Regions from separate parts of the Tenacibaculum soleae genome, predicted to be linked through region 4. Evidence: riboswitches for the same ligand, from Rfam matches in the RefSeq annotation. Region 4 holds a riboswitch; each other region holds the start of a gene.
The links. A riboswitch is a leader RNA that binds a small molecule or an ion and turns the genes downstream of it on or off. The one in region 4 is predicted to bind cobalamin.
Positions count from the first base shown of each region.

Region 1: linked by a shared signal. The riboswitch ahead of Q4586_RS05660 (TonB-dependent receptor plug domain-containing protein) and the one ahead of Q4586_RS08680 (DUF5074 domain-containing protein) in region 4 are both predicted to bind cobalamin.
Region 2: linked by a shared signal. The riboswitch ahead of Q4586_RS13335 ((2Fe-2S) ferredoxin domain-containing protein) and the one ahead of Q4586_RS08680 (DUF5074 domain-containing protein) in region 4 are both predicted to bind cobalamin.
Region 3: linked by a shared signal. The riboswitch ahead of Q4586_RS13325 (TonB-dependent siderophore receptor) and the one ahead of Q4586_RS08680 (DUF5074 domain-containing protein) in region 4 are both predicted to bind cobalamin.

Region 1 is NZ_JAUOSW010000003.1:239,652-245,194, forward strand. Features, by position in the region: gene Q4586_RS05645 (ABC transporter ATP-binding protein) at 1-536, opposite strand, end outside; gene Q4586_RS05650 (thiol-disulfide oxidoreductase DCC family protein) at 678-1,091, shown strand; gene Q4586_RS05655 (YncE family protein) at 1,189-2,283, opposite strand; gene Q4586_RS05660 (TonB-dependent receptor plug domain-containing protein) at 2,289-4,169, opposite strand; cobalamin riboswitch at 4,200-4,397, opposite strand; gene Q4586_RS05665 (ABC transporter substrate-binding protein) at 4,410-5,348, opposite strand; gene Q4586_RS05670 (bifunctional adenosylcobinamide kinase/adenosylcobinamide-phosphate guanylyltransferase) at 5,446-5,543, shown strand, end outside.
Region 2 is NZ_JAUOSW010000012.1:8,775-14,317, forward strand. Features, by position in the region: gene Q4586_RS13330 (PepSY domain-containing protein) at 1-1,222, shown strand, start outside; cobalamin riboswitch at 1,295-1,502, shown strand; gene Q4586_RS13335 ((2Fe-2S) ferredoxin domain-containing protein) at 1,817-2,617, shown strand; gene cobA (uroporphyrinogen-III C-methyltransferase) at 2,620-4,164, shown strand; gene Q4586_RS13345 (sirohydrochlorin chelatase) at 4,169-5,101, shown strand; gene cobI (precorrin-2 C(20)-methyltransferase) at 5,098-5,543, shown strand, end outside.
Region 3 is NZ_JAUOSW010000012.1:2,012-7,554, reverse strand. Features, by position in the region: gene Q4586_RS13325 (TonB-dependent siderophore receptor) at 1-1,314, opposite strand, end outside; cobalamin riboswitch at 1,409-1,613, opposite strand; gene Q4586_RS13320 (AAA family ATPase) at 1,625-2,152, opposite strand; gene cbiB (adenosylcobinamide-phosphate synthase CbiB) at 2,145-3,086, opposite strand; gene Q4586_RS13310 (pyridoxal phosphate-dependent aminotransferase) at 3,077-4,084, opposite strand; gene Q4586_RS13305 (cobyric acid synthase) at 4,078-5,541, opposite strand.
Region 4 is NZ_JAUOSW010000005.1:105,697-111,239, reverse strand. Features, by position in the region: gene Q4586_RS08690 (pyruvate carboxylase) at 1-908, opposite strand, end outside; gene asnB (asparagine synthase B) at 1,039-2,703, opposite strand; cobalamin riboswitch at 2,957-3,157, shown strand; gene Q4586_RS08680 (DUF5074 domain-containing protein) at 3,319-4,338, shown strand; gene Q4586_RS08675 (anthranilate synthase component I family protein) at 4,544-5,543, shown strand, end outside.

The DNA.
Region 1 (5,543 bases), on a different contig from region 4:
GAGTCGGTTGTTGATGAATCTAAAGCTCCTGTTGGCTCATCTGCCAATACTACTTTTGGTTTGGTTGCCAAAGCTCTGGCAATTGCTACACGCTGTTTTTGTCCTCCTGAAAGTTCATTTGGTAAATGATGTGCCCAATCTTTTAAACCTACTTTATCTAAATAATTTAAGGCTATTTCTAAACGTTCTTTTCTAGCTACTCCTTTATAATATAAGGGTAACGCAACGTTTTCTAAAGCTGTTTTATAGGATATTAAGTTAAATGATTGAAAAATAAAACCTAAAAATTTATTACGCAAGATAGCGGCTTTTTTTTCATTTAAATTTTCAATTAATTGTCCGTTTAAATAATAATTACCTTCATCGTGTGTGTCTAATAACCCTACTATATTTAATAAGGTAGATTTTCCAGATCCTGAAGATCCCATAATCGATACAAATTCACCTTCTTTAATGTGTAAATCTAATCCTTTTAAAACATGAAGTTTATCTTTTCCTATTGGATAAGATTTGTGTAGGTTTTCTATTCGAATCATAGTATTGGTTAATTGTTATATCAAAATAAATATTGATTTTATATTTAAAATCTTTATTTACTTACCTACTAGACGCTTCTTGTTTTAAAATGTTACATAATTTATCTATATTTTTGTTTTAATCTTTTTAAAAAAAATATAATGACTGATTTACCAAGAGATAAAAAAATAATTTTATTTGATGGAGTATGCAATTTTTGTAACCAAGCGATATTAAAAATTATTACTCTTGATAAAAAGAATTTATTTATTTTTGCTTCCATACAATCTAAAAAAGGAAAAGAAATTATTGATTATTTAGGCATTGATACTGCTAAAGTTGATTCTATCATTTTATATGAACCAAATATTAGTTATGATATAAAATCGTCTGCAGCTATAAAAATTATGAATCATTTTAATGGCTTATGGAAACTAACATCAATTTTTTGGCTATTTCCTGAAAGTTTTAGAAACTTTATTTATGATTTTATTGCTAAAAATCGTTATAGATGGTTTGGTAAAAAAGATGCGTGTATGGTTCCTACTAAAAACATAAGCGACAAATTTTTATAAAAAAAATCCCACCAAATAAGGTAGGATTTTTTCTTCTTTTTCTATGTTTATGCTTGCAATTCTCCCTTTAATTATAAACTGGTAATATTGTTTATAATTAATTATTAAAATAAATTTTTGAGGCTCCAATACCTACTAAAGAAGTATAAACTTCTGACTTTGTATTTAAATCATGAACTTTAAATTTAGATAAAGTTGTAGTTGTAGAAAACTCGTAACTAACAGTAAAAAGATTATTATCTCTAACATTCATTCCATAAATACCTCCTACATCTATACCTTCGGTTGCTAAAACTGTAGCACTTTCATCAATTGTATATACCTTACTATCAGCTCCTTTATAATAATATACTTTTCCATTTTGGTAAGTCATATAAGCAGCGCTTTCCATTGAAGGAAATTCTAATTTCTTAGAAATAGTATTACTTGATAAATCAATAAAAGAAATAGCAGATGTTGTTTTATCAACAACATTAAAATCTGCATCATAAGTTGTATTACCTTCCGATAAAACAATTAAATTACCTGCATTGTCAAAAACCATTTCATCAGGATTATCATCAACAGTAATCGTTGAAATACTATTATTAGCATTTAAATCTACTACAGAAACAATATTGTTTGAACCATAAGCTCCTTTATGTGAAATATATAATTTATTGTTCTTATTTAATATTTGTTCAGGACCAATAGCTACATCTATTTTAGAATCAACTTCTAATGTGTTTAAGTTAATAACTGTGACATAATCATCATCTATATCATCTCCCCATTTTGTTTCTCCCCAATTCGTAACATATCCTTTTCCATTAACAATTGTCATGTATCTAGGATTTTTTAAATCAGTAGTAATTTGCCCTTTTTTCTCAAAAGTATATCTATCTGCAACTACAATTGTATTCACATCATTTAAAATAACATACGCTTCTGTATCTGTAAACGTAATTGATTGTATTAAACCTCCTAATAAAGCCCCATTTTTACCTGCATAAATAAAATTATGAGATTCAGTTAAATCATTACTTACATAAGAAATAGAACCATCCTTGTCTTCAAAATTTCCTTCAGCACTTATAATAATACCTTTGGTATATTCATCTTTTAGCACTTCAACTATTTTCTCATTATCAGAACAAGAAGTAACAAGTATACTAACTAAAAAAAGTTGTAAAATTAATTTTGTAATTTTCATTTTGTTTAAAATTTGTAATTTATGTTGATGTTAAAGTTTGTACCAGGCATAGGGCGTAAATTTGAAAAATAATATGCTTTATTAAATATATTATTTACGGTTAGCCCAATTATTGGTAATTTTATTTTTTTTGTTGATAAATTATAAGTCATTCCTATATTCTGTACATTAACAGGCTCTAGAGAATAAAAACTTAAATTTGTTTCGTTAGTATATGTTTTACTTTGGTATAAACCTTGTAAAAAAATAGTTGCTCGTTTGTATTTGTAATTGACAGTATAGTTTAACAAATGCGAAGGAGCATATGGTAATATTTTAGCCGTTTCTTTATTTGTTGCTTTTGTATAGGTGTAGTTAGATGAAATATCAATAGTATGTTCTCCTATTTTTTTTTGATAACTAATAAAAGATTCTACCCCTTTATTTACTACATCACTTACATTTTTTGGTATCCATAAATTACTTCCTCCTGCTGGCAACCAAAGGATTTTATCATTTGTATGTATATAAAATACGGTTGATTTTAATACTACGTTTTTATTTTTATATGAAATACCTATTTCTCCCTGAAGTGAATTTTCTGGTTTTAAATTTAAATTACCTACAATAGGCCAGTAACTTTCATTATAAGTAGGTGTTCTATAATTTGTAGAAAAATTACTTAAAACAGTAAATTTGGGTGATACTTTATATTCACTTCCAATAAATATTGAAGTTGGCACATTAAAATCAGAGTTTAATTCTTTTCTTACTTGTAAGTTTGTAAGTAACTTTTCAAACGGTTTATATTTTATATTTCCAATAAAAGCTACCGAATTTCTTTTTTTAGTAGTTATTTGAGAGTTACTACCTGTTATGTTTTCAAAAGTTGTTTTGTAATTAAAAGATATTATGTTAGAAGGTTTGTAAGTTAATGAATAATTAGCGTGAATGGTTTTAGATTTCCCAAAACTAAAATTGTCAGCATTTTTATTATCATAATATCGATACTCTTGTGTTAAATAAGCAATATTTATTAGTTGTTTAAATTGTGATGAATAACTATAATTCCACTGTAATAAATTACGTTGATTAAAATCTTCATTTCTTTCACTACCAGCTGATGGATTAGGTAATCCATCTGAAAATAAACGATTACCATAATAGCCAGTTGTGTAAAAGGCTAATGTATTTTTTGAACTAAATTTATGAGCTATATTAAAACTAACGCCATAATTTTTATAAGTCCCGTTTTCGTTTTTTAATAAATTACCATTAGTGTCTTTATATCTATCGTCAATAAACGTATAATTATTATCAGAATAATTAACTGTAGAAGCTAATTTTACACTCCATTTTTCATCTCCAAAAGAGCTTTTAAAAAAATTAGACGTTGTATTGTAACTTCCGAAAGAAGAAAATAAATGGAACTTTTTATGCTTTTTAAAATTTAACTCATCATTTAAACGAACTGTTCCACCAATAGCTCCCGAACCAAATTCGGTACTATTACCACCACTTTGAACAATTATATTATCACTAATATTGGCTGATAAAGAATTAAAATCTGTTTGTCCGCTTCCTATTGCATTAATCGGTATCCCGTTCCATAACACTAAGGTATTAGAAGCTGAAGTTCCTCTAAATCTAGCTGTGCTAACTCCTCCATTACCATAATCTCTAAATGAAATAGGGCTATTATAACGTAAAAGATTTGTAAAATTAATTGGGTTTTTAACTACTTGTTTTTCATCAATTGTAGTTGACTCTGCACCAATACGTTTTCCAATTGTTCTTATTTTTCCGTTTACAATAACTTCTTTAAGTTTATTGACAGAAATTGTGTCTTTTTGAGAAAAAAGAGTGTTAACAAAAAATAACAAGAAGATACTTAATATTGTTTTCATAAATATACTAAACCTTTATCCCGAAAGTTTGAATTATTTAAAATCTAGGCAGGTCTCCTGGCTTGCGTCTTGTAATTGGTCTTCCCATTTATAAATAAACAGTGACTTAAAGATTAATTACAAGCTTAATAGCTTACAGTTGCGGGAACAGCTTCGGTATTTAACCGAATTCCCTTTTAATTTGATGCTATGTTGCTAAACATCAAAACCTAAAATTTTGCGCAAATGTATGTTATTTTTTTAATTATCTAATACCAATAAATCATTATAATTAGAAAATTTAACTTTTAAATTGTCTGGTATATTAAAGTTCTTAGGATGAATCATTGCTGCTAAACACGCTATTCCGTCAACTAAAGTACTTGCAGACGATTGCGTAAACATGGCAAAATCGGCAATATAAACCTCGCCATTTTTTACAGCTCTTAAAGAACTCCATTCAGGTTTATCTTCTAAAAAACGCATATCCTCCATGGTTCTTTCAATACCATAACCACAAGGAGCAATAATTAAAACTTCAGGATCATATTTTACAATTTTATCCCAAGAAATAACAATACTATCTCCTGATGGGTGCGATAATAAATCAACTCCACCAGCATACCCAATTTGATGCGGAATCCAATGTCCGCAGTTAAATAAAGGATCTATCCATTCTAAAAGCATCACACTTTTAGATTGCAGTCTGTTTGCGCGTTGTGTATCTACTATTTTATAAATACGTTCTTTTAAATCATTCACATATTTAACACCTATCTCCTCTTTGTTCATTGCCTTTGCAATTGTTAAAGCATTATCAAAAACATCTTCTAAAGAATTTGGTGTTATTGATATTAACTCTGGTGTTTTAGCTAATTTTAATGCAGATTTAGCTACAGACTCTGTATCAATCTGGCAAACATCACATACATCTTGTGTGAAAATAATATCAGGTGCGATGCTTTCTAAAACAGGTTCATCAACATAATATAAAGTACCGCCTTCAGCTTTAGTTTTAGAAAAAATAGTATTTATTTCTTCACTAGTTAAGGTTTGTCCTTCTAATTTATAACGTACAGCAACTTGTTTTTCATCAAGCGCAATTGCAGGGCACTCAAAGGTAATACCTTGTAAATAATCTTGTAATCCCATATCATAAATCATTTGGGTTACTGCAGGCATAAATGAAGAAACTTTCATAAAAAATATTTTAAGCTGCTAAAATACATAGTTATCTAGTATTATTTTCTTTTTCTAAAAATCTTTCTAATCTTTGCTTTTAAATTACTTCTTTATTATGATGTATTATATAAGTGGCGGAGAGCGTTCAGGAAAAAGTAGTTACGCACAACAGTTGGCTGAATCATTATCGGATTCACCTTTTTACTTAGCTAC
Region 2 (5,543 bases), on a different contig from region 4:
TCTTAACAACATTGTTTATCATGTAGAAACTGCTTCGGGTAAAGTTATTTCGAGATATGCGAAGGATGGAAAACTTATAAATCTTACTAAAAATAAAGCCTTAGGCATTGCGAAAAACGCTACCAATTTAAAGTACATAGCCGAGGTTACTATTATTAATGAAGTAGATCAATGGATTCCTAAATCTAGATTTATTAAACATTTGCCTGTTTATAAAGTAAAGTTTAAAAACCAAGAAAACACATGGGTTCATATATCTTCTCTTACTGGTGAGGTTTTAAATATTACAACTTCTGGTGATCGGTTTTGGGCATGGGTTGGTGCCATACCACATTGGCTTTATTTTAAAGATATACGTATACATAGTTATTTTTGGCAACAACTTATTTTATGGTTGGCCGCATTTGGTTTGTTAATGACGCTTACCGGAATTGTTACAGGCTTAATACGCTATAAAAAGAAACCCAAAGCTAATTTTAAAAGGTTTAAAAATATATGGTATAATCTGCATTATTATTTTGGTTTAGGTTTTGGCTTGTTTATTTGCACATGGGTATTTAGTGGTTTTATGAGTATGACTCCTTTTAATTGGGTGCCTAGCTCTTCTTTAAACCAACAGGATAAAAGTATTTGGCAAGGGCAAAACTTTACGCTAAAAAGTATTACAGATAAAGATTGGATTAATTTTAAAGAGCTAGCCTCTAAGTCAAAATTTAAAGAGATTCATTTTTCTTTATTTAATGATAATATCTTTATTGAAAAATTCAATAAAGATACTGTTGAAAATCATTGTATTACTTCGATCAATTATAATGCATCAAACGAGCAATACATTGCTAAAATAAACAGTTTTAATACCAAAGAAAAAGTAACGGAATTAATAGTACTTAACGACTATGATGCCTATTATTATGATCGGAAAAATATAAAAACATTGCCTGTTATTAAAATTATTACCAATAAAAGCAACTACTATTATATTAATCCGAAAACCAATACAGTACTCCTTAAATCTGCTCCGAAAAACAGAACAGAAAGATGGTTATATCATGGTTTACATAGTTTAGATTTTTCGTTTCTTTCAAAAAATCGTCCGTTATGGGATATTATCATGATTTTCTTACTTACAGGCGGAACAATTACCTGTATTACTGCTACAGGCCTGGGAATTAAATTTATAAAACGAAAAACTAAAAAACATTTAAAAAAAAAGAAAACATAAAAATTATAAAAGTATTGAGGTAAAAAGAAGAAAAAACTAATTATAGACTCAATCCTGTTATAAAAAATCTATATATTCGCTTCGATTTTTGGTTTCTTATTTCTTTAGTAAAATTTAGAATTATAGAATTAAAAGGGAATTTGGTGTAAATCCAAAGCTGTTCCCGCAACTGTAAAGCTTGTAAAAGGCTTCATTAATAAAAACCACTGTAGTAATTACTATGGGAAGGTAAATGAAAGCTAAGCTAAGTCAGGAGACCTGCCAATATTACAATAATTTATAATAGTAACTCTCGGGTAAAGAGTTAGAAATTATGTTTTTCATATTTTCTTTCCTTGCCTGCTTAATTTCTTTTTTAAATGCAAAAATTGATTTTACGCAGTCTGTGGATTATGTGTTTTTCACTATCCATATTCGCACAAAATAAAACAATAAAAGGTGAAATTACTGATATAAAAATTCAGTTGAATTTTAATAACATCTATAAAACTGGCACCCTATTTTCATTAAGATAATCAACTTTAACCCTCATTATATTTGGGATAAGATCATCCCTTTTCAATAAAAATAAATCTCACATATTCCTTTTAAACCATGGGTAAAAACATCGCTAATACAACACATACTTTTTTCTTTTGCGACGGAGGATCATGCCAAAAGGCAGGTAGTGAAAAAGTTGTTAGAGAGGCTAGAGCTTATTTAAGAAATAACGAGCTTTGGGATACTACCCATACCATTAAAACGAGATGTAACGGACGGTGTGAAGATGCCCCTACTTGTATTGTAAGTCCAGGTGAATTTTGGTATAAAGAATTAACCCCCGAAAAAATAACGCATATCGTAAAAGGACATTTAAATAATGAATGCCCTATAGAAACTGAATTATTATATAAAAAAGGATGGGATAAGCAAATTTCTAACAACGAAAGAGCCCCAATAACACCAAAGCCTTTTGAACTAAAGAATGATACAGAATTAGGTGCGTGTTTTATTACCAAAGGATTTAGTTCAGATCAGTATTTGTATCCGTTATTCTTATTTCTTAGAGAAAACCCAGATGGTGTAACTCTTACTATGACAAATCAAAATTCTATTGATTTTAATGATATTGAAACGTTAGAATATTCTAAAACACATACACTTGAATTATTTACTAAAACAACTTGCATTCCATTAACTATTGCAGCTGTACCAAAAGATAATAAAGAGTTACAACAAGCTAAAATTTCTAGCACGGAATATTTTTATCAAAAGGAATCGCAGCAAGTTGGTATTCGTTTTAAAAATAAATTTGGTGACGTTTTAGGCAAGATAGAGTTCGACTCTATAGCTAATAAAGGCTGGGAATATTGTAGAAAAATACAGTTAAAAAACGCAATTTTAAATTTAACATAACAATGAAAAAAGGTATTTCAATACTAGGTTTAGGTTGGTTAGGTTTACCATTAGCTTTACAACTTCAAAAAAGCGGTTATGCTATTAATGGAAGTACTTCAAGACTCAATAACTTAAAATCATTAGCTACATATTCTTTTCACACCTGTAGAATAAAAGTTGAGGCTGATACCATTATTGGCGACTGGGAATCTTTTATTCATGATACATCTACGTTAATTATAAATTTTCCTCCCAAGCGAATTGAAAATATTGAAACCATTCATCCGCTTCAAATTAAACAAATTATAAAACATACACCGAAAAAAACAAAAATTATATTTGTTAGTTCCACATCGGTATATCAAAACACCAATACTCTTGTAAGTGAATCTCTACATTGCATTCCTGAAAAAGCTTCTGGTAAAGCTCTCATAGAAGCAGAACAGTTATTGCAACAACATTTTGGTAACAACTTAACCGTTTTACGTTTGGCTGGTTTAATTGGCCCTAAACGTCATCCTGGGAGATTTTTGGCAAATAAAAAGCAATTAAAAAACCCTAATGTTCCTGTTAATCTTATTCATCAAAAAGATGTTATTCGCTTAATAGCAACTATTATAAATAAAGATTGTTTTGGTGAAATTATTAACGGTTGTGCTGATATACATCCTAAAAGAAAAGATTTTTATGAGAATGCAGCCATTAAATTAAATATGCCTGCGCCTGTTTTTGAAACTAACTCTAAGGAAAGTTATAAAATAGTTGATAATTCTAAATCAAAATCAATACTAAATTTCACCTATCAATTCTCAAATCCTGAATGGATATTTACAAAAGATTATTTACCTGAAATAGCCATTGTAGGTTGTGGGCCTGGTAATAAAAACCTATTAACCTTAAAAGCTTTTCACGCTATTGAAAATGCTGATATTATTTTACATGATAATTTAATTTCAGATGAAATATTAGCGATTAATACACAGGCTGAACATATTTATGTAGGTAGAAAATACGGAGACAAAGAAGACCAAGAAACACGTCAGAATAACATCAATTCACTAATGAAAAAACATTGTGAACTAGGAAATAAAGTTGTTCGTGTAAAATCTGGAGATCCATACATTTATGGAAGAGCTGCCGAAGAAGTTCGCTTTTTAAAACAGCATAATTTGCCTTTTACTGTGGTTCCAGGAATTTCTGCAGCCTTAGCGGCGGCGAGTTCTGTAAACATTCCTATTACCGAGAGAAGACAATCGAACGCTATTTTAATTTGTACTGCACATACTGCCGATTATTCTACCGCACAGCTTAAAGGAATTGCAGAAATGCTAAACGCTGGTAACACACTAGCACTGTATATGGGGCTAAAAAGTTTAGATAAAATTATTCCTAAACTAATAGAAGTATGCAAAAACACAAACATTCCTATCAATGCAATTTCTAATGTTTCAAGAGATAACGAAGTGTTACTCTCATCAACATTAGGCGAGATAGAAAACGATATAAAAAAACAAGAACTACAAATGCCAGTAGTATTTTTAATAGGAGTAAAACCAATTAATTAAAAGAATGAAAAAAGGAATTTTACTTTGCGGTCATGGTAGTAGAACCAAAACAGGAACCGATGCTTTTAAAGAGTTGGTTGCTATACTACAAGCTCGTTATACAGAATACGAGGTAGATTATGGCTTTTTAGAATTTAATCATCCTGTGTACGAAGCGTCTATTGAACGTATGTATCAAAAAGGAATTCGTGAAATTTATGCGTTACCAATTATTCTTTTTGCGGGCTCGCATGCTAAGAATGATATTCCGTATGAAATGAATACCATACAAAGCTATTATAGTGATTTAACTATAAAAATGGGGAAACACCTTGGTGTGAATTCATTTTTATTAGAATTAGCGCAAAAAAGAGTTTTAGAAGAAGAAAGCAAACATACACCGATGGATAGAAAAGAGGTGTGCTTAATGGTTGTAGGAAGAGGAACAACCGATACTGACGCAAACTCTGATGTTCACAAACTAGCTTGTATGCTAGGTGAAGGAATGGGATTTGGGTTTACAACAGTTTCTTATAGTGGTACAGCCTATCCTTCAGTTACTAAAAGCTTAGAATTAACAAGTAAAATGGAATTTAAACGTACGATTGCAATTCCGTTTTTCTTTTTTACAGGAATTCTGTTAGAGCGTATTTATAATGAAATTCGAACATTTAGTGCAACATCTCCTCATGAATATGTGTACACCAAAGCTTTTGGTAGCGATGAGTTAATCTTAAAAGCTTTTGATGAGCGCTTAGATGAAACCATTAACGGTACAGCAAACATGAATTGCCAATTGTGTAAATACAGAAAACAAATTGTTGGTTTAGAATCGGAAGTAGGAAAAGAACAAATCGGCCATCATTTAGGTGTAAAAGGTGTTTTGTTTGAAGAAGATGAAAAAGTTGGTCAAAAAAACAGCGTATTTACTAAAATTAAAAAAGGTTTAGGAATATGACAAAAGGTACAATATACGGCGTTTCTTTAGGACCTGGTGATCCTGATTTAATTACCTTAAAAGGGTTAAAAACTTTACAAAACGCAGCTAAAATATATTACCCTGGCTCTTTATTTAAAGATGGCAGAAAAGCTAGTTATTCACGCTCAATTTTAGATAACTATAATTTAGATTCACAAAAACTCGAAGGGTTTTATTTAAAAATGGATTTAGAAAGAGCGCAAGCAAAGGTTATTTATGAAACAACCTTTCAACAAATACTTTCTGACTACAATAAAGGATTATCTATAGCAATTGTTAGCGAAGGAGACATTAGTACGTTTAGCTCTTTTTCTTATCTGTTAGAAAAAATACAAGCACATAACTTAAGTATCAATTTAATTCCGGGTATTAGCTCTTACTTGCATTTAGCATCTGAAAGTAAAATACCATTGTGTTTACA
Region 3 (5,543 bases), on a different contig from region 4:
TCTAAATGATTTTCTATCTAAAAAAGTAATAGAATTACCAAAAATAGATTTGTGCTTTATTTTACCTGTCTTAAACTGATAACTTACATCTAATTGATTCTGAATTGTATTGGTTGTATGGTTAAAGTAAAAAGGAAACCCTCTAGTTATCGAATCTTTAGCAATATTAAAAAATAACCATTCTGTAGATAGATAATTTATATCATCATCAGACCACGATAAATTATTGTTTAATTTTACCTTATCATTAAATTTATGCTTATATTTAATCTGTAAATCAAAACGTTTGTGCTTTAAATAATCTTGCGGATCGTTATACCTTGTTTTAGGATCCATTCCTGCAACAATATCTCCATTATCATCAACCGGAATACCTGTATCGGTATCGTATACATCGTTATTTGTTTGAAAAGATAGCTCTAAGAAATCCTTTTCAGAAGGCGTATAATTAAGCGTAAAAGAAGCATTGTTGGTATTTACACCATAATATCTCCAACCGCTAGATTTAGTAAGTCCAAAATCGACTCTATATTTTAATTTTTCATTAATTGGCCCGCCCATACCTGCAGACATTTCATAGGTGTCAAAAGAACCATAAGTAGCACTAAACTCTCCAGAAAAAGTATCGGTTGGTTTTTTTCGCACTATATTTATAATACCACCCAAAGCAGAGTGCCCAAACATAACACCAGCAGGACCTTTAAGCACTTCAATATGGCTAACATTTGCTAAGTTGGTACTAGGCGCACTTGTTGAAAGGTTATGACGTTCGTCCCTTACTCCATCATTTAATAATACAAAATTATTAAAACCTCTAATTCTAAATGTTTGAAAACCACCATACCTATTTATAGGTCTAACCCCAGTAGCACTTTTAACAGCACTCCCTAAATCATTAGAATTTCTAAGTTTAATTAATTTAGAACTTACATTATTTGTTGTTAACGGAGCGTCTAAGTTTTTTATTTGAAGCTTATTTAATGCAGTACTTTTTTTTCTTTTAGAAGAAATAGTTACATCTTTCAGTTCAAAAGATGTTGGCTGTAAATACACCACGGCTGGTAAGTTTTTAAGTAATACATTTACTGATTTATAACCTATGTATGAAATATTAATTTTATCGTTTGGCTTTCCTGTAATTTTAAAAAAACCGTTTGTATTTGAGGTTGTTCCTTTTTTAGAATTTTTATTTAGGATAGATGAAAACTGAATAGGGTGATTGTTTTGTTTATTTAAAAGTTGAACAGATTTTGTTTTCTGCGCAATTAATAAACTGGTAGTAAGTAAAAAAAAGAATACAAATTTTAATTTCATTTTGTTTCATTTGTTCAGAAATTAAAATATAGGAGTAAGAAGCCTATAAAAAATAGGCCATCGAACACGTTAACTTTTATTCCCGAAAGTTTAAATTATGTTTTTGATTTAGGCAGGTCTCCTGACTTAACTTAGCGTTCATTTACCTTCCCATAGTTTTAACTACAGTGGTTTTTATTAATGAAGCCTTTAATAAGCTTTACAGTTGCGGGAACAGTTTTGGATTTACACCAAATTCCCTTTTAATTCTTATGCTAAATGTTACAAGAGCATAAAAAACCAAAAATCGTGGCGAATATATAGTATTTTATTATACGATAGTTTCTAAAATAAGTTTTTTTCTTATGGAAGCAGAAGTTTTTGGCAGCATAATAATTTCGAATCCTTTTTTGATATACTGTGCTAGTAGCGCTTTTTCTAGGGTTAAACAATACTCAAATTCTTGTAATCTTTGAGCGTCTTTACAGTAAATATCAAACCAAGTAGGGGCAAAAAACACTTTTTTATGATACACCTCTTTATAAGGAAACTCTTGTAAATACTTGGGCGTTGGTTTGTTTGCTACGGTTAAATAGGCTTCTAAATCTAGTAACGATCTATCACAAATTTGGGTGCTTACATTTAATAACTCTTTACTCGTTAGTTTAAAAACCAATTCTGTAAAACGATTAATATCTTCCCAAGGCATTCCGTTGCTATTATTTTCTTGCTCATTAATAATAACCCTTCTAGAAACTTCATCCATACAAGGAATTGTATCTTTTAAAAGATTTATTAAAGTCGTTTTTCCAGTACCAGGAGCACCGGTAATTACATATTTTTTAGGTAGGTTATGCATAGTTAACTACTAATAGTAAACAAATGATGATAAAAGTAAACAATATACTAGCGGTATAATTAATGGTAGCCACTCTTTTAATTTCTGCGTGTTCAATTTTTCGAGTATTGTTGCCAATAAAAGGTTTGTCTACTAATTTACAATGATAATAATTAGGCCCTCCAAATTTACAGTTTAAAATATAGGCTAAAGCAGCTTCAGGATACCCTGCATTAGGACTACTGTGTTTTTTACCTTCCTTAATAACGAATGGAATACCGTTTATTTTAAATTGAACAACTAACATTAACAAAGCCGTAATTCTTGATGGTATATAATTAACAACATCGTCGAGCTTTGCAGCAAATCGACCAAATAACAGGTATCGGTCATTTTTATACCCAATCATAGAGTCGAAGGTGTTAATCATTTTATACGCCATGGCTCCGGGAACTCCTAAAATTAAAAAGTAAAAAAGTGGAGCAATAACGCCATCGCTTAAATTTTCTGACATGGTTTCAAAAGTAGCTACTCTAATCTGTTGCTCGTTTAATTGATTGGTTTCACGACCAACAATCCACGATAAACGTTTACGACCCGCCGCTAATCCTTCATTTTTTAGGGTATTAAAAACAGCATAGCCTTCTTTTACTAATGTTTTGTTGGCTAGGCTGTAAAACAACATGATTACCGAAAAGATAATGGCACTAATTTTAAAATCATTTGCATGTAACCATTCTATAATTAAATAAGGTAGGGTAAAAGAAATGCTAACTAAAATGATGGTTAAAAGTGCCCCTTTTAAAAGCCTGTAATTATTTTTATTAAGCCATTTTTCACCAAAAGAAATACTATTACCAAATAGTATAATAAGATGCGGAAGTTTTTTCGGATCTCCTAAAATTAAATCCAACCCAAAAGCAATTACAAGTATGTAAATTGAGGTTAAATCCATGCTTTTAAGGCTGTAATAAGTGTATTGTTTGCTTCTTTACTTTGTGTTGAAAGCCGAATGAATTCCCCTTCTAAATTATTAAAGTTTGTAGCGTCTCTAATTAAAATTTGATGCTTTTCTATTAAATATTCTTTTAATTCTTTTGCTGATGTATGCAGTAATTCAACTAAAAAATAAGAGGTATTGCTTTCACAAACTTTTATGCCTTTTAACTGGGCAAGTTCTTTCTTAAAGGTCGTCGTTTCTTCTAATAATAATGAAGCGTTAAATTGAAGTGTTTCGTAATTGTTAAAAATATATTCCCCTGCTCTTATAGCTAATAAATTAACACTCCAAGGCATTTTTAAATTTAAAAGCTTTGTTATGAGTGAAGCATTTGAAATGACATACCCTAAACGCAATCCGGGAATTGTAAATGTTTTGGTTAATGAACGGACAACTATTAAATTTTTATACTTTTTTGTCAGTGAAACAATTGATTCAATGCTATTAGTAAACTCTATATATGCTTCGTCAATAACAAATATAGTCTCTGTTTTTTGTTGAAGAAAAAGTTCTAATTCACTTTTCGAAAAAATAGCCCCATTTGGATTGTTTGGATTGCATATAAAAATAAGATCTGCGCTCGTATCTTTTATTACTGCTCTAGAAATCAACTGATACTCTAACTGAAAAATTTTACAAGCATCTTCATATTCCGAAAAAGTAGGTGCTACAATGACTGCTTTTTTATCAGAATATAATTGAGCTATGAGATAAAAAGCTTCTGTTGCGCCATTGGTAAATAAAAACTGTTCGTTATTGAGTTGGAACTTTTTAGCTGCCAATTCATTTAATTCGCTAGCAGTAGGCGATGGATAACTTTGAATTAAATTAATATTCCTCGATATATCATCAAGCAACGCTTCAGGACATCCTTTATAATACACATTAGAGCTAAAGTTGTGCGTAATTTCTCCTTCAATTAAATGAAGATCGTCTCCATGACCGTTTAACATTTTTGTGCGCCGTTTTTTAAAATGGTTGCCATATCTAAATTTTCATCTATCCAGTTTGCTAATTTAGTAAACTGTGTTGCTTTAAATACTTTGTAGTTTTTAGCCTTCGCATTCGGAAATTTTAATTGCAATAACTCTGTAGTTATTTCTTGATTATCGAAAATACCATGTAGGTAGGTTCCCCAACTTTTATTTCCATCAAAATAACCTTCTTCCTTACCATTAATACAGTTTAAATGTTTGTTTTTAGGTACAATGGTCTCCCCCATATGAATCTCGTACCCTTCGCAAAGCTCCTTAATGTCTTTAAACTGAAAATTACGTTGTACCGTTTGTTTTGTTTTAGAAAGTGTTGTTTCAATATCAAATACCCCCAAACCATCTTCCGATTTAATATTACTTTCCACAGAAAAAGGATCTTTCACCACTTTACCTAACATTTGATACCCTCCACAAATTCCGATAACAGGAATGTTCGCATATTGCTTTTTAATAATACTATCTAATCCATCCTTTTTTAAAGCGATTAAATCTTCAATCGTATTTTTTGTACCCGGAATAATGAGTACATCTGCTTTGTTTAGTTCTTCAGCGTTTCTGGTAAAATATAAATTGATAAGTGGTTCTTGTTCCAATGCCTGAAAATCGGTGTAATTAGACATATAATGGAGTTTTACTACCGCTATATTTAATTTATTATTCGTTGCAGTTGTTTCCCTACTATTTAATGCTACTGAATCTTCTTCTTCAAGAATAATATCTTTCTCATAGGGTAAAATTCCCAAAACAGGTATGTTTGTGAGCTCTTCTAATTTCTTCTTCCCATCAACAAATAATGCAGTATCTCCTCTAAACTTATTAATAATAATTCCTTTTATAAGTTTTCGTTCCCAGTCATCTAACAATTCAATAGTACCATACACACTACCAAATACGCCTCCTTTATCGATATCTGCGACTAAATACACACAAGCATTGGCTGCAGCTGCCATTCGCATATTTACAATGTCTCTATGTTTTAAGTTTAATTCGCTAATGCTTCCAGCGCCTTCCATTACAATAGGGTTGTGCTTTGCCGCTAATTGATGAAATGATTTTTTAGCTTCCTCAAAAAGCTGTTTTTTATTGTCTCCTAAAAAATATTCTTTCGCCGTTTGGTCTCCAATTGGTTTACCGTGTAGTACTATCTGCGATTTATTTAACGACGATGGTTTTAACAAAATAGGGTTCATTTCTACAGTTGGCGGAATGCCACATGCTTCTGCTTGTACTGCTTGGGCTCTTCCTATTTCCAAATTATCGGGCGTAGAAAAACTATTTAGCGACATGTTTTGGGCTTTAAACGGAGCAGGCGCATATCCTTTCTGTTTAAGCCACCTACAAATTCCTGTGGTTATCCAGCTCTTTCCAACATCCGATCCAGTACCAACTAACATTATAGGCTGTAGGTTTTGCATTT
Region 4 (5,543 bases):
TCGGTAACTGTGTGTTCAACTTGAACCCTTGGATTTACCTCAATAAAATAAATTGAGCCATCATCATCAACCAAAAATTCAACGGTACCAATATTGTTATAATTTACCGCTTTACAAATGTTGATTGCATATTTATAAAGTGCGTCTTTTGTATCTTGATTTAAATCGAATGATGGTGCAAATTCAATTACTTTTTGGTAACGACGTTGCACAGAACAATCGCGTTCAAAAAGATGCACTGTATTTCCGAAATTATCGGCTACAATTTGAATCTCTATGTGTTTTGGATTTTCTACATACTTTTCAAGAAAAACAGTATCATCTCCAAAAGCATTTAAAGCCTCTCGCTTACTCTCAACAAATGCTTTTTTTAGTTCATCATCATTTCTTATAACACGCATTCCTCTTCCACCACCTCCAGAAGCGGCTTTTAACATAATTGGGTACCCAATTTTTTCGACCTCACTCAATGCTGTTTCAATATCAACCAAAGGGTTTTCATTACTTCTAATAATAGGAATATTATTAGCTACAGCCACTTTTTTTGCCGTTATCTTATCTCCTAAAGATTTTAAAACAGAAACTTTTGGCCCTATAAAAACAATACCATTATCTTCACATTTTTGAGCAAGATTTGCATTTTCAGACAAGAAACCGTATCCAGGATGTATAGCATCTACGCCACTCTCTAATGCAACTCTAATTAGCTCATCAATATTTAAATACGGTTTTAAAGGCTCGTTATTTTCTCCTATTTGATAAGATTCATCAGCCTTATAGCGATGCAATGAATAACGATCTTCAAAGGTATAAACTCCAACTGTTTTAACGTTAATTTCGGTACAGGCTCTAAATATTCTAATAGCTATTTCTCCCCTATTGGCAACAAGTACTTTTTTAATTTTCATTTTTACTAGTGTGTGTTTATAATATTTTAGCGAACATTCGCTGTAAAGATAACAAACGCGAATTAAACAATCAATTTATTTTCTAAACAAGAATGACATACCTCATTAATAATCAAGATTAATGCAGCGTCTAATATGCATCAGCATGCACATTCATAATTGCTCTACCCGATGGTTCGTTCATATTTTTAAATGCCTCATCCCACTCTAAAGCTGTAGCTGTACTACAAGCAACACTTGCTTCTTGCGGTACACTTAATGCTGCTGTATCACTTGGAAAATGCTCTTCGAAAATAGATCGATAATAAAACTCTTCTTTATTTGTTGGTGTTTGAATTGGAAACCTAAACTTAGCATTTGCCAATTGCTCGTCTGTCACCTCCTTTTCTACTACTTCTTTTAAAGTATCAATCCAACTATAACCAACACCATCTGAAAATTGTTCTTTTTGTCGCCAAGCAACACTTTCTGGTAACATATCTTCAAAAGCTTTACGAATCACCCACTTTTCCATGCGCTCTCCGTTAATCATTTTGTCTTGCGGGTTTATACGCATAGCAACATCCATAAATTCTTTATCTAAAAATGGCACACGCCCTTCAATTCCCCAAGCCATTAAACTTTTGTTTGCTCGTAAACAATCATACATGTGTAATTTGTCTAATTTACGAACAGTTTCTTCATGAAACTCCTCTGCACTTGGAGCTTTATGAAAGTATAAATAACCTCCAAAAATTTCATCCGCTCCTTCACCAGATAACACCATTTTAATTCCCATTGATTTAATAACACGTGCCATTAAATACATTGGTGTTGATGAACGAATTGTAGTAATATCATAGGTTTCAATATTATAAATCACATCTTTTATAGCATCTAAACCCTCTTGAATGGTAAACTTTATTTCGTGATGAATTGTACCTATATGATCGGCAACTTTTTGTGCCGCTGCCAAATCTGGAGAGCCTTCTAACCCAACTGAAAAAGAGTGTAACTGCGGGTACCAAGCATCTGACTTATCATCAGATTCTATTCTTTTTTGAGCATATTTTTTTGCAATAGCAGATGTTACTGATGAATCTAACCCGCCTGAAAGTAAAACGCCATAAGGAACATCAGACATTAATTGCCTATGAACTGCTGCTTCTAGCGCTTCTTTAACCTCAGCAATACTCGTTTCATTTTCTTTTACCGCCTCATACTCACTCCAATCTCTTTTATACCATTGTATAAACTTTCCGTCTTTGCTTGACATATAATGCCCTGGGGGAAATAATTCTATTTTTGTACAAACTCCCTCCAAAGCTTTTAATTCAGAAGCCACATAAAAAGTTCCGTTTTGATCCCAACCAATATATAATGGAATGATCCCCATATGATCACGTGCAATAAAATATTCATCTTTTTCTACATCATACAACGCAAAACCAAAAATTCCGTTCATATCATCAATAAAATCAACACCTTTTTCTTTATACAACGCTAAAATCACCTCACAATCAGAAGCTGTTTGAAATTGATAAGAACCATCTAATTGTGTTCGCAATTCTCTATGATTGTAAATTTCTCCGTTGGCTGCAAGAATCAATTTTTTATCAGCACTAAATAATGGTTGTTGCCCTGAAGCAGGATCAACAATTGCCAAACGCTCATGCGTCATGATTACTTTATCATCACTATAAACACCACTCCAATCCGGACCTCGATGTCTAATTTTTTTTGACATTTCTAATAACTGAGGTCTTAAAACTTCTGAAGATTCTTTTAAATCAAACGCACATACAATTCCACACATAACTTTTATATTTTTTATTTTCTTTTCAATTTTAAATAGAAAAGAAGTTTGTTTTTTATTTATAATTATGATACAAATAACCGAATGAAGCTTCATTATAAAAACAAATATTTTATTTTTAGTTTTAAATCTAAATTTAAATCTAAATTTTTATATAAAAATGTAACTTTTATAATCGTTTTTAATTAAATAAGCTTACTTTTTATATGAATGACATGAATATACACTTGCAAAATTTTATTAATTAATAAAACTGAAATATATTTGCGGCGGTTTTTCTTTATGTTTATAAAGTAAATTAAAAGGGAATTAGGTGAAATACCTAAACTGTACCCGCAACTGTAAACTTTAAGCCTAATTTATTGGCTACTTGTTATGTTCTTACGCCACTGTTTTTACGGGAAGGCTATAACAAGATGTAAGTCAGGAGACCTGCCAAAAATATTCATTAGTTTTTACTTTCGGGATTAAAAGTAATTGCAAACAATCTTATACATTTAACTATATAACAATAAATTAGGTATTGATGTTTATAGATGTATAATTACGTTTTTAAAATTTAAAATTAATTATAGAATGACACGTATTTATAACGTACTATTACTGTGCCTTACTATGGCATTTTTTTCATGTTCTGAAGATTCAAAAGAACCTGAACCTATTTATGACAACTCTTTTATTTTAACTTTTGAAAGTGATAAAACCACAATAGGCCACCTAAATGAAAAACAAGAGTTTACCGCAAAAGTATATGAATCTTTAAATGAAAATACAATTTCTTTTTCAGAGTTCGATAAACAATTATTTTTAGTAAGTCAAAATGGCCCTGCTTATGTAGCTAAACTAAATTTAGAGAATATAAATTCAGAAATGGAAATTACAAACTCCAAGGTAACAAGTCCCTCTTATTTAACTATGTTTTCTGAAACTGAAGGATTAATGATATCAACCGGAGGAAGAGGAAGAAGAAGAACTTACAATTTATCTTATTTTGACGTTACCAATGGAATAGGAGAAAAAATAGATGAAATATCAACTAAAGTTTTATACGCTAAATCAGCACTTTTAGTAGACAACAAAAATGTTTTAATAGCAGATGATAAAGAACTAAAAATATTAGATATAGATAATAAATCTATTAAAGTTCAATTAACTTTTGAAGACGCTATTTGCGGAATTTTTAAAGACAAAGACAATATAATTTGGTTAGTCACAGAAAAAAGAACTGGAGATGCCAAAATCATTAGTTTGAATACAGATTATTCGATAAAAGAAACAGTAACCGTAAACGACCCTACTCTTAATTTATTTAAAACAAGCATGTTTTCTATGAATAAGACAAGTAACCACATATATTGGTCAGAAGTAGCCACAGGATTAGTGTATCGTTTTAACACAGAAACTAAAACTATTGAAGAGTTTGCAAACCCATCAACAAACAACATTTTATTAACCTCTGTAATAAGAGAACACCCAATTACTAAACAAGTATATGTATTAGGTTTTGAAGATTTTTTTGATACAGAAAAAAGTGTATTAATAATATATAATCAAGATAAAACTGTTTTTAAAACAATCAAAAACGTAGGAAACTCTCCTATAGACATTTATTTTTCAAATGTTAAATATGAATAACATTTTGTAACAAAATGCATTTTTAATAAAATAAATTTTGCAAACACAAAAACACTTTATACATTTGCCATATAATGATGAAACAAAACAACATATGGTGGTGGAACTCTCTTAAAAATTAAGTGAGAAGAAACCTATATGTATATATTATAAAGAAAAGGCTTATCTCACGATAAGCCTTTTTTTGTTTTTTAAGCATAAAAAAATGAGTAAAACAACATTTAAAACAATTAGCAAAAAGCGTATTTCAGACACCATTACTCCAGTAGGTTTGTACTTACGGTTTAGAGATAAATATGCCAACACACTACTATTAGAAAGCTCTGACTATCACAGTAAAGAAGAAAGTTTTTCGTTTATAGCTATTGATCCTATAGTAACTATGAAAGTTGAAAACGATGCTTTTGTAGTTTCAAAACAAGGAAAAATTGTAACCAAAAACACCATCAACAAAAACTTTTACAGCTTGTTTGATGATTTTTCAAAATCAATCACCTTAGATTGTCCTGACGAATTAAAATCATTCAACGGATTATACGGATATTCAACTTACGATAGCGTTCAGTATTTCGAAAACATACAACTAAACGTAAAAGATGCGCCGTCAAAAATACCTGTAATGCAGTACAGTTTTTATCGATTTATTATCGCCATTAATCATTTTAACGATGAAATGACATTAATAGAAAATATTGAAGCAGGAACAGCATCGAGAATTTCAGAAATTGAAACCATCATTAAAACACAAACATTTAACACCCAAAAGTTTGAAATTGATGGAACAGAAACTTCAAATTGCACTAACGACGATTTTAAAGAATATGTAGTAAAAGCAAAAGCACATTGTAAACGTGGCGATGTTTTTCAATTAGTATTATCACGCCAATTTCAACAAAAATTTAAAGGAGACGAATTTAATGTGTATCGAGCATTACGCTCAATAAACCCTTCACCTTATTTGTTTTATTTCGATTATGGCTCATTCAAATTAATGGGATCTTCACCTGAGGCACAAATTAAAATAAATGCAGGAAAAGCGATCATCAATCCAATTGCTGGAACCTTTAGAAGAACAGGCGACATGGCTAAGGATATTAAGTTAGGTAAAAAGTTATCAGAAGACAAAAAAGAAACAGCCGAACATGTAATGTTAGTTGATTTAGCCAGAAACGACCTAAGTAAACACGCCGAAAACGTAAAAGTTG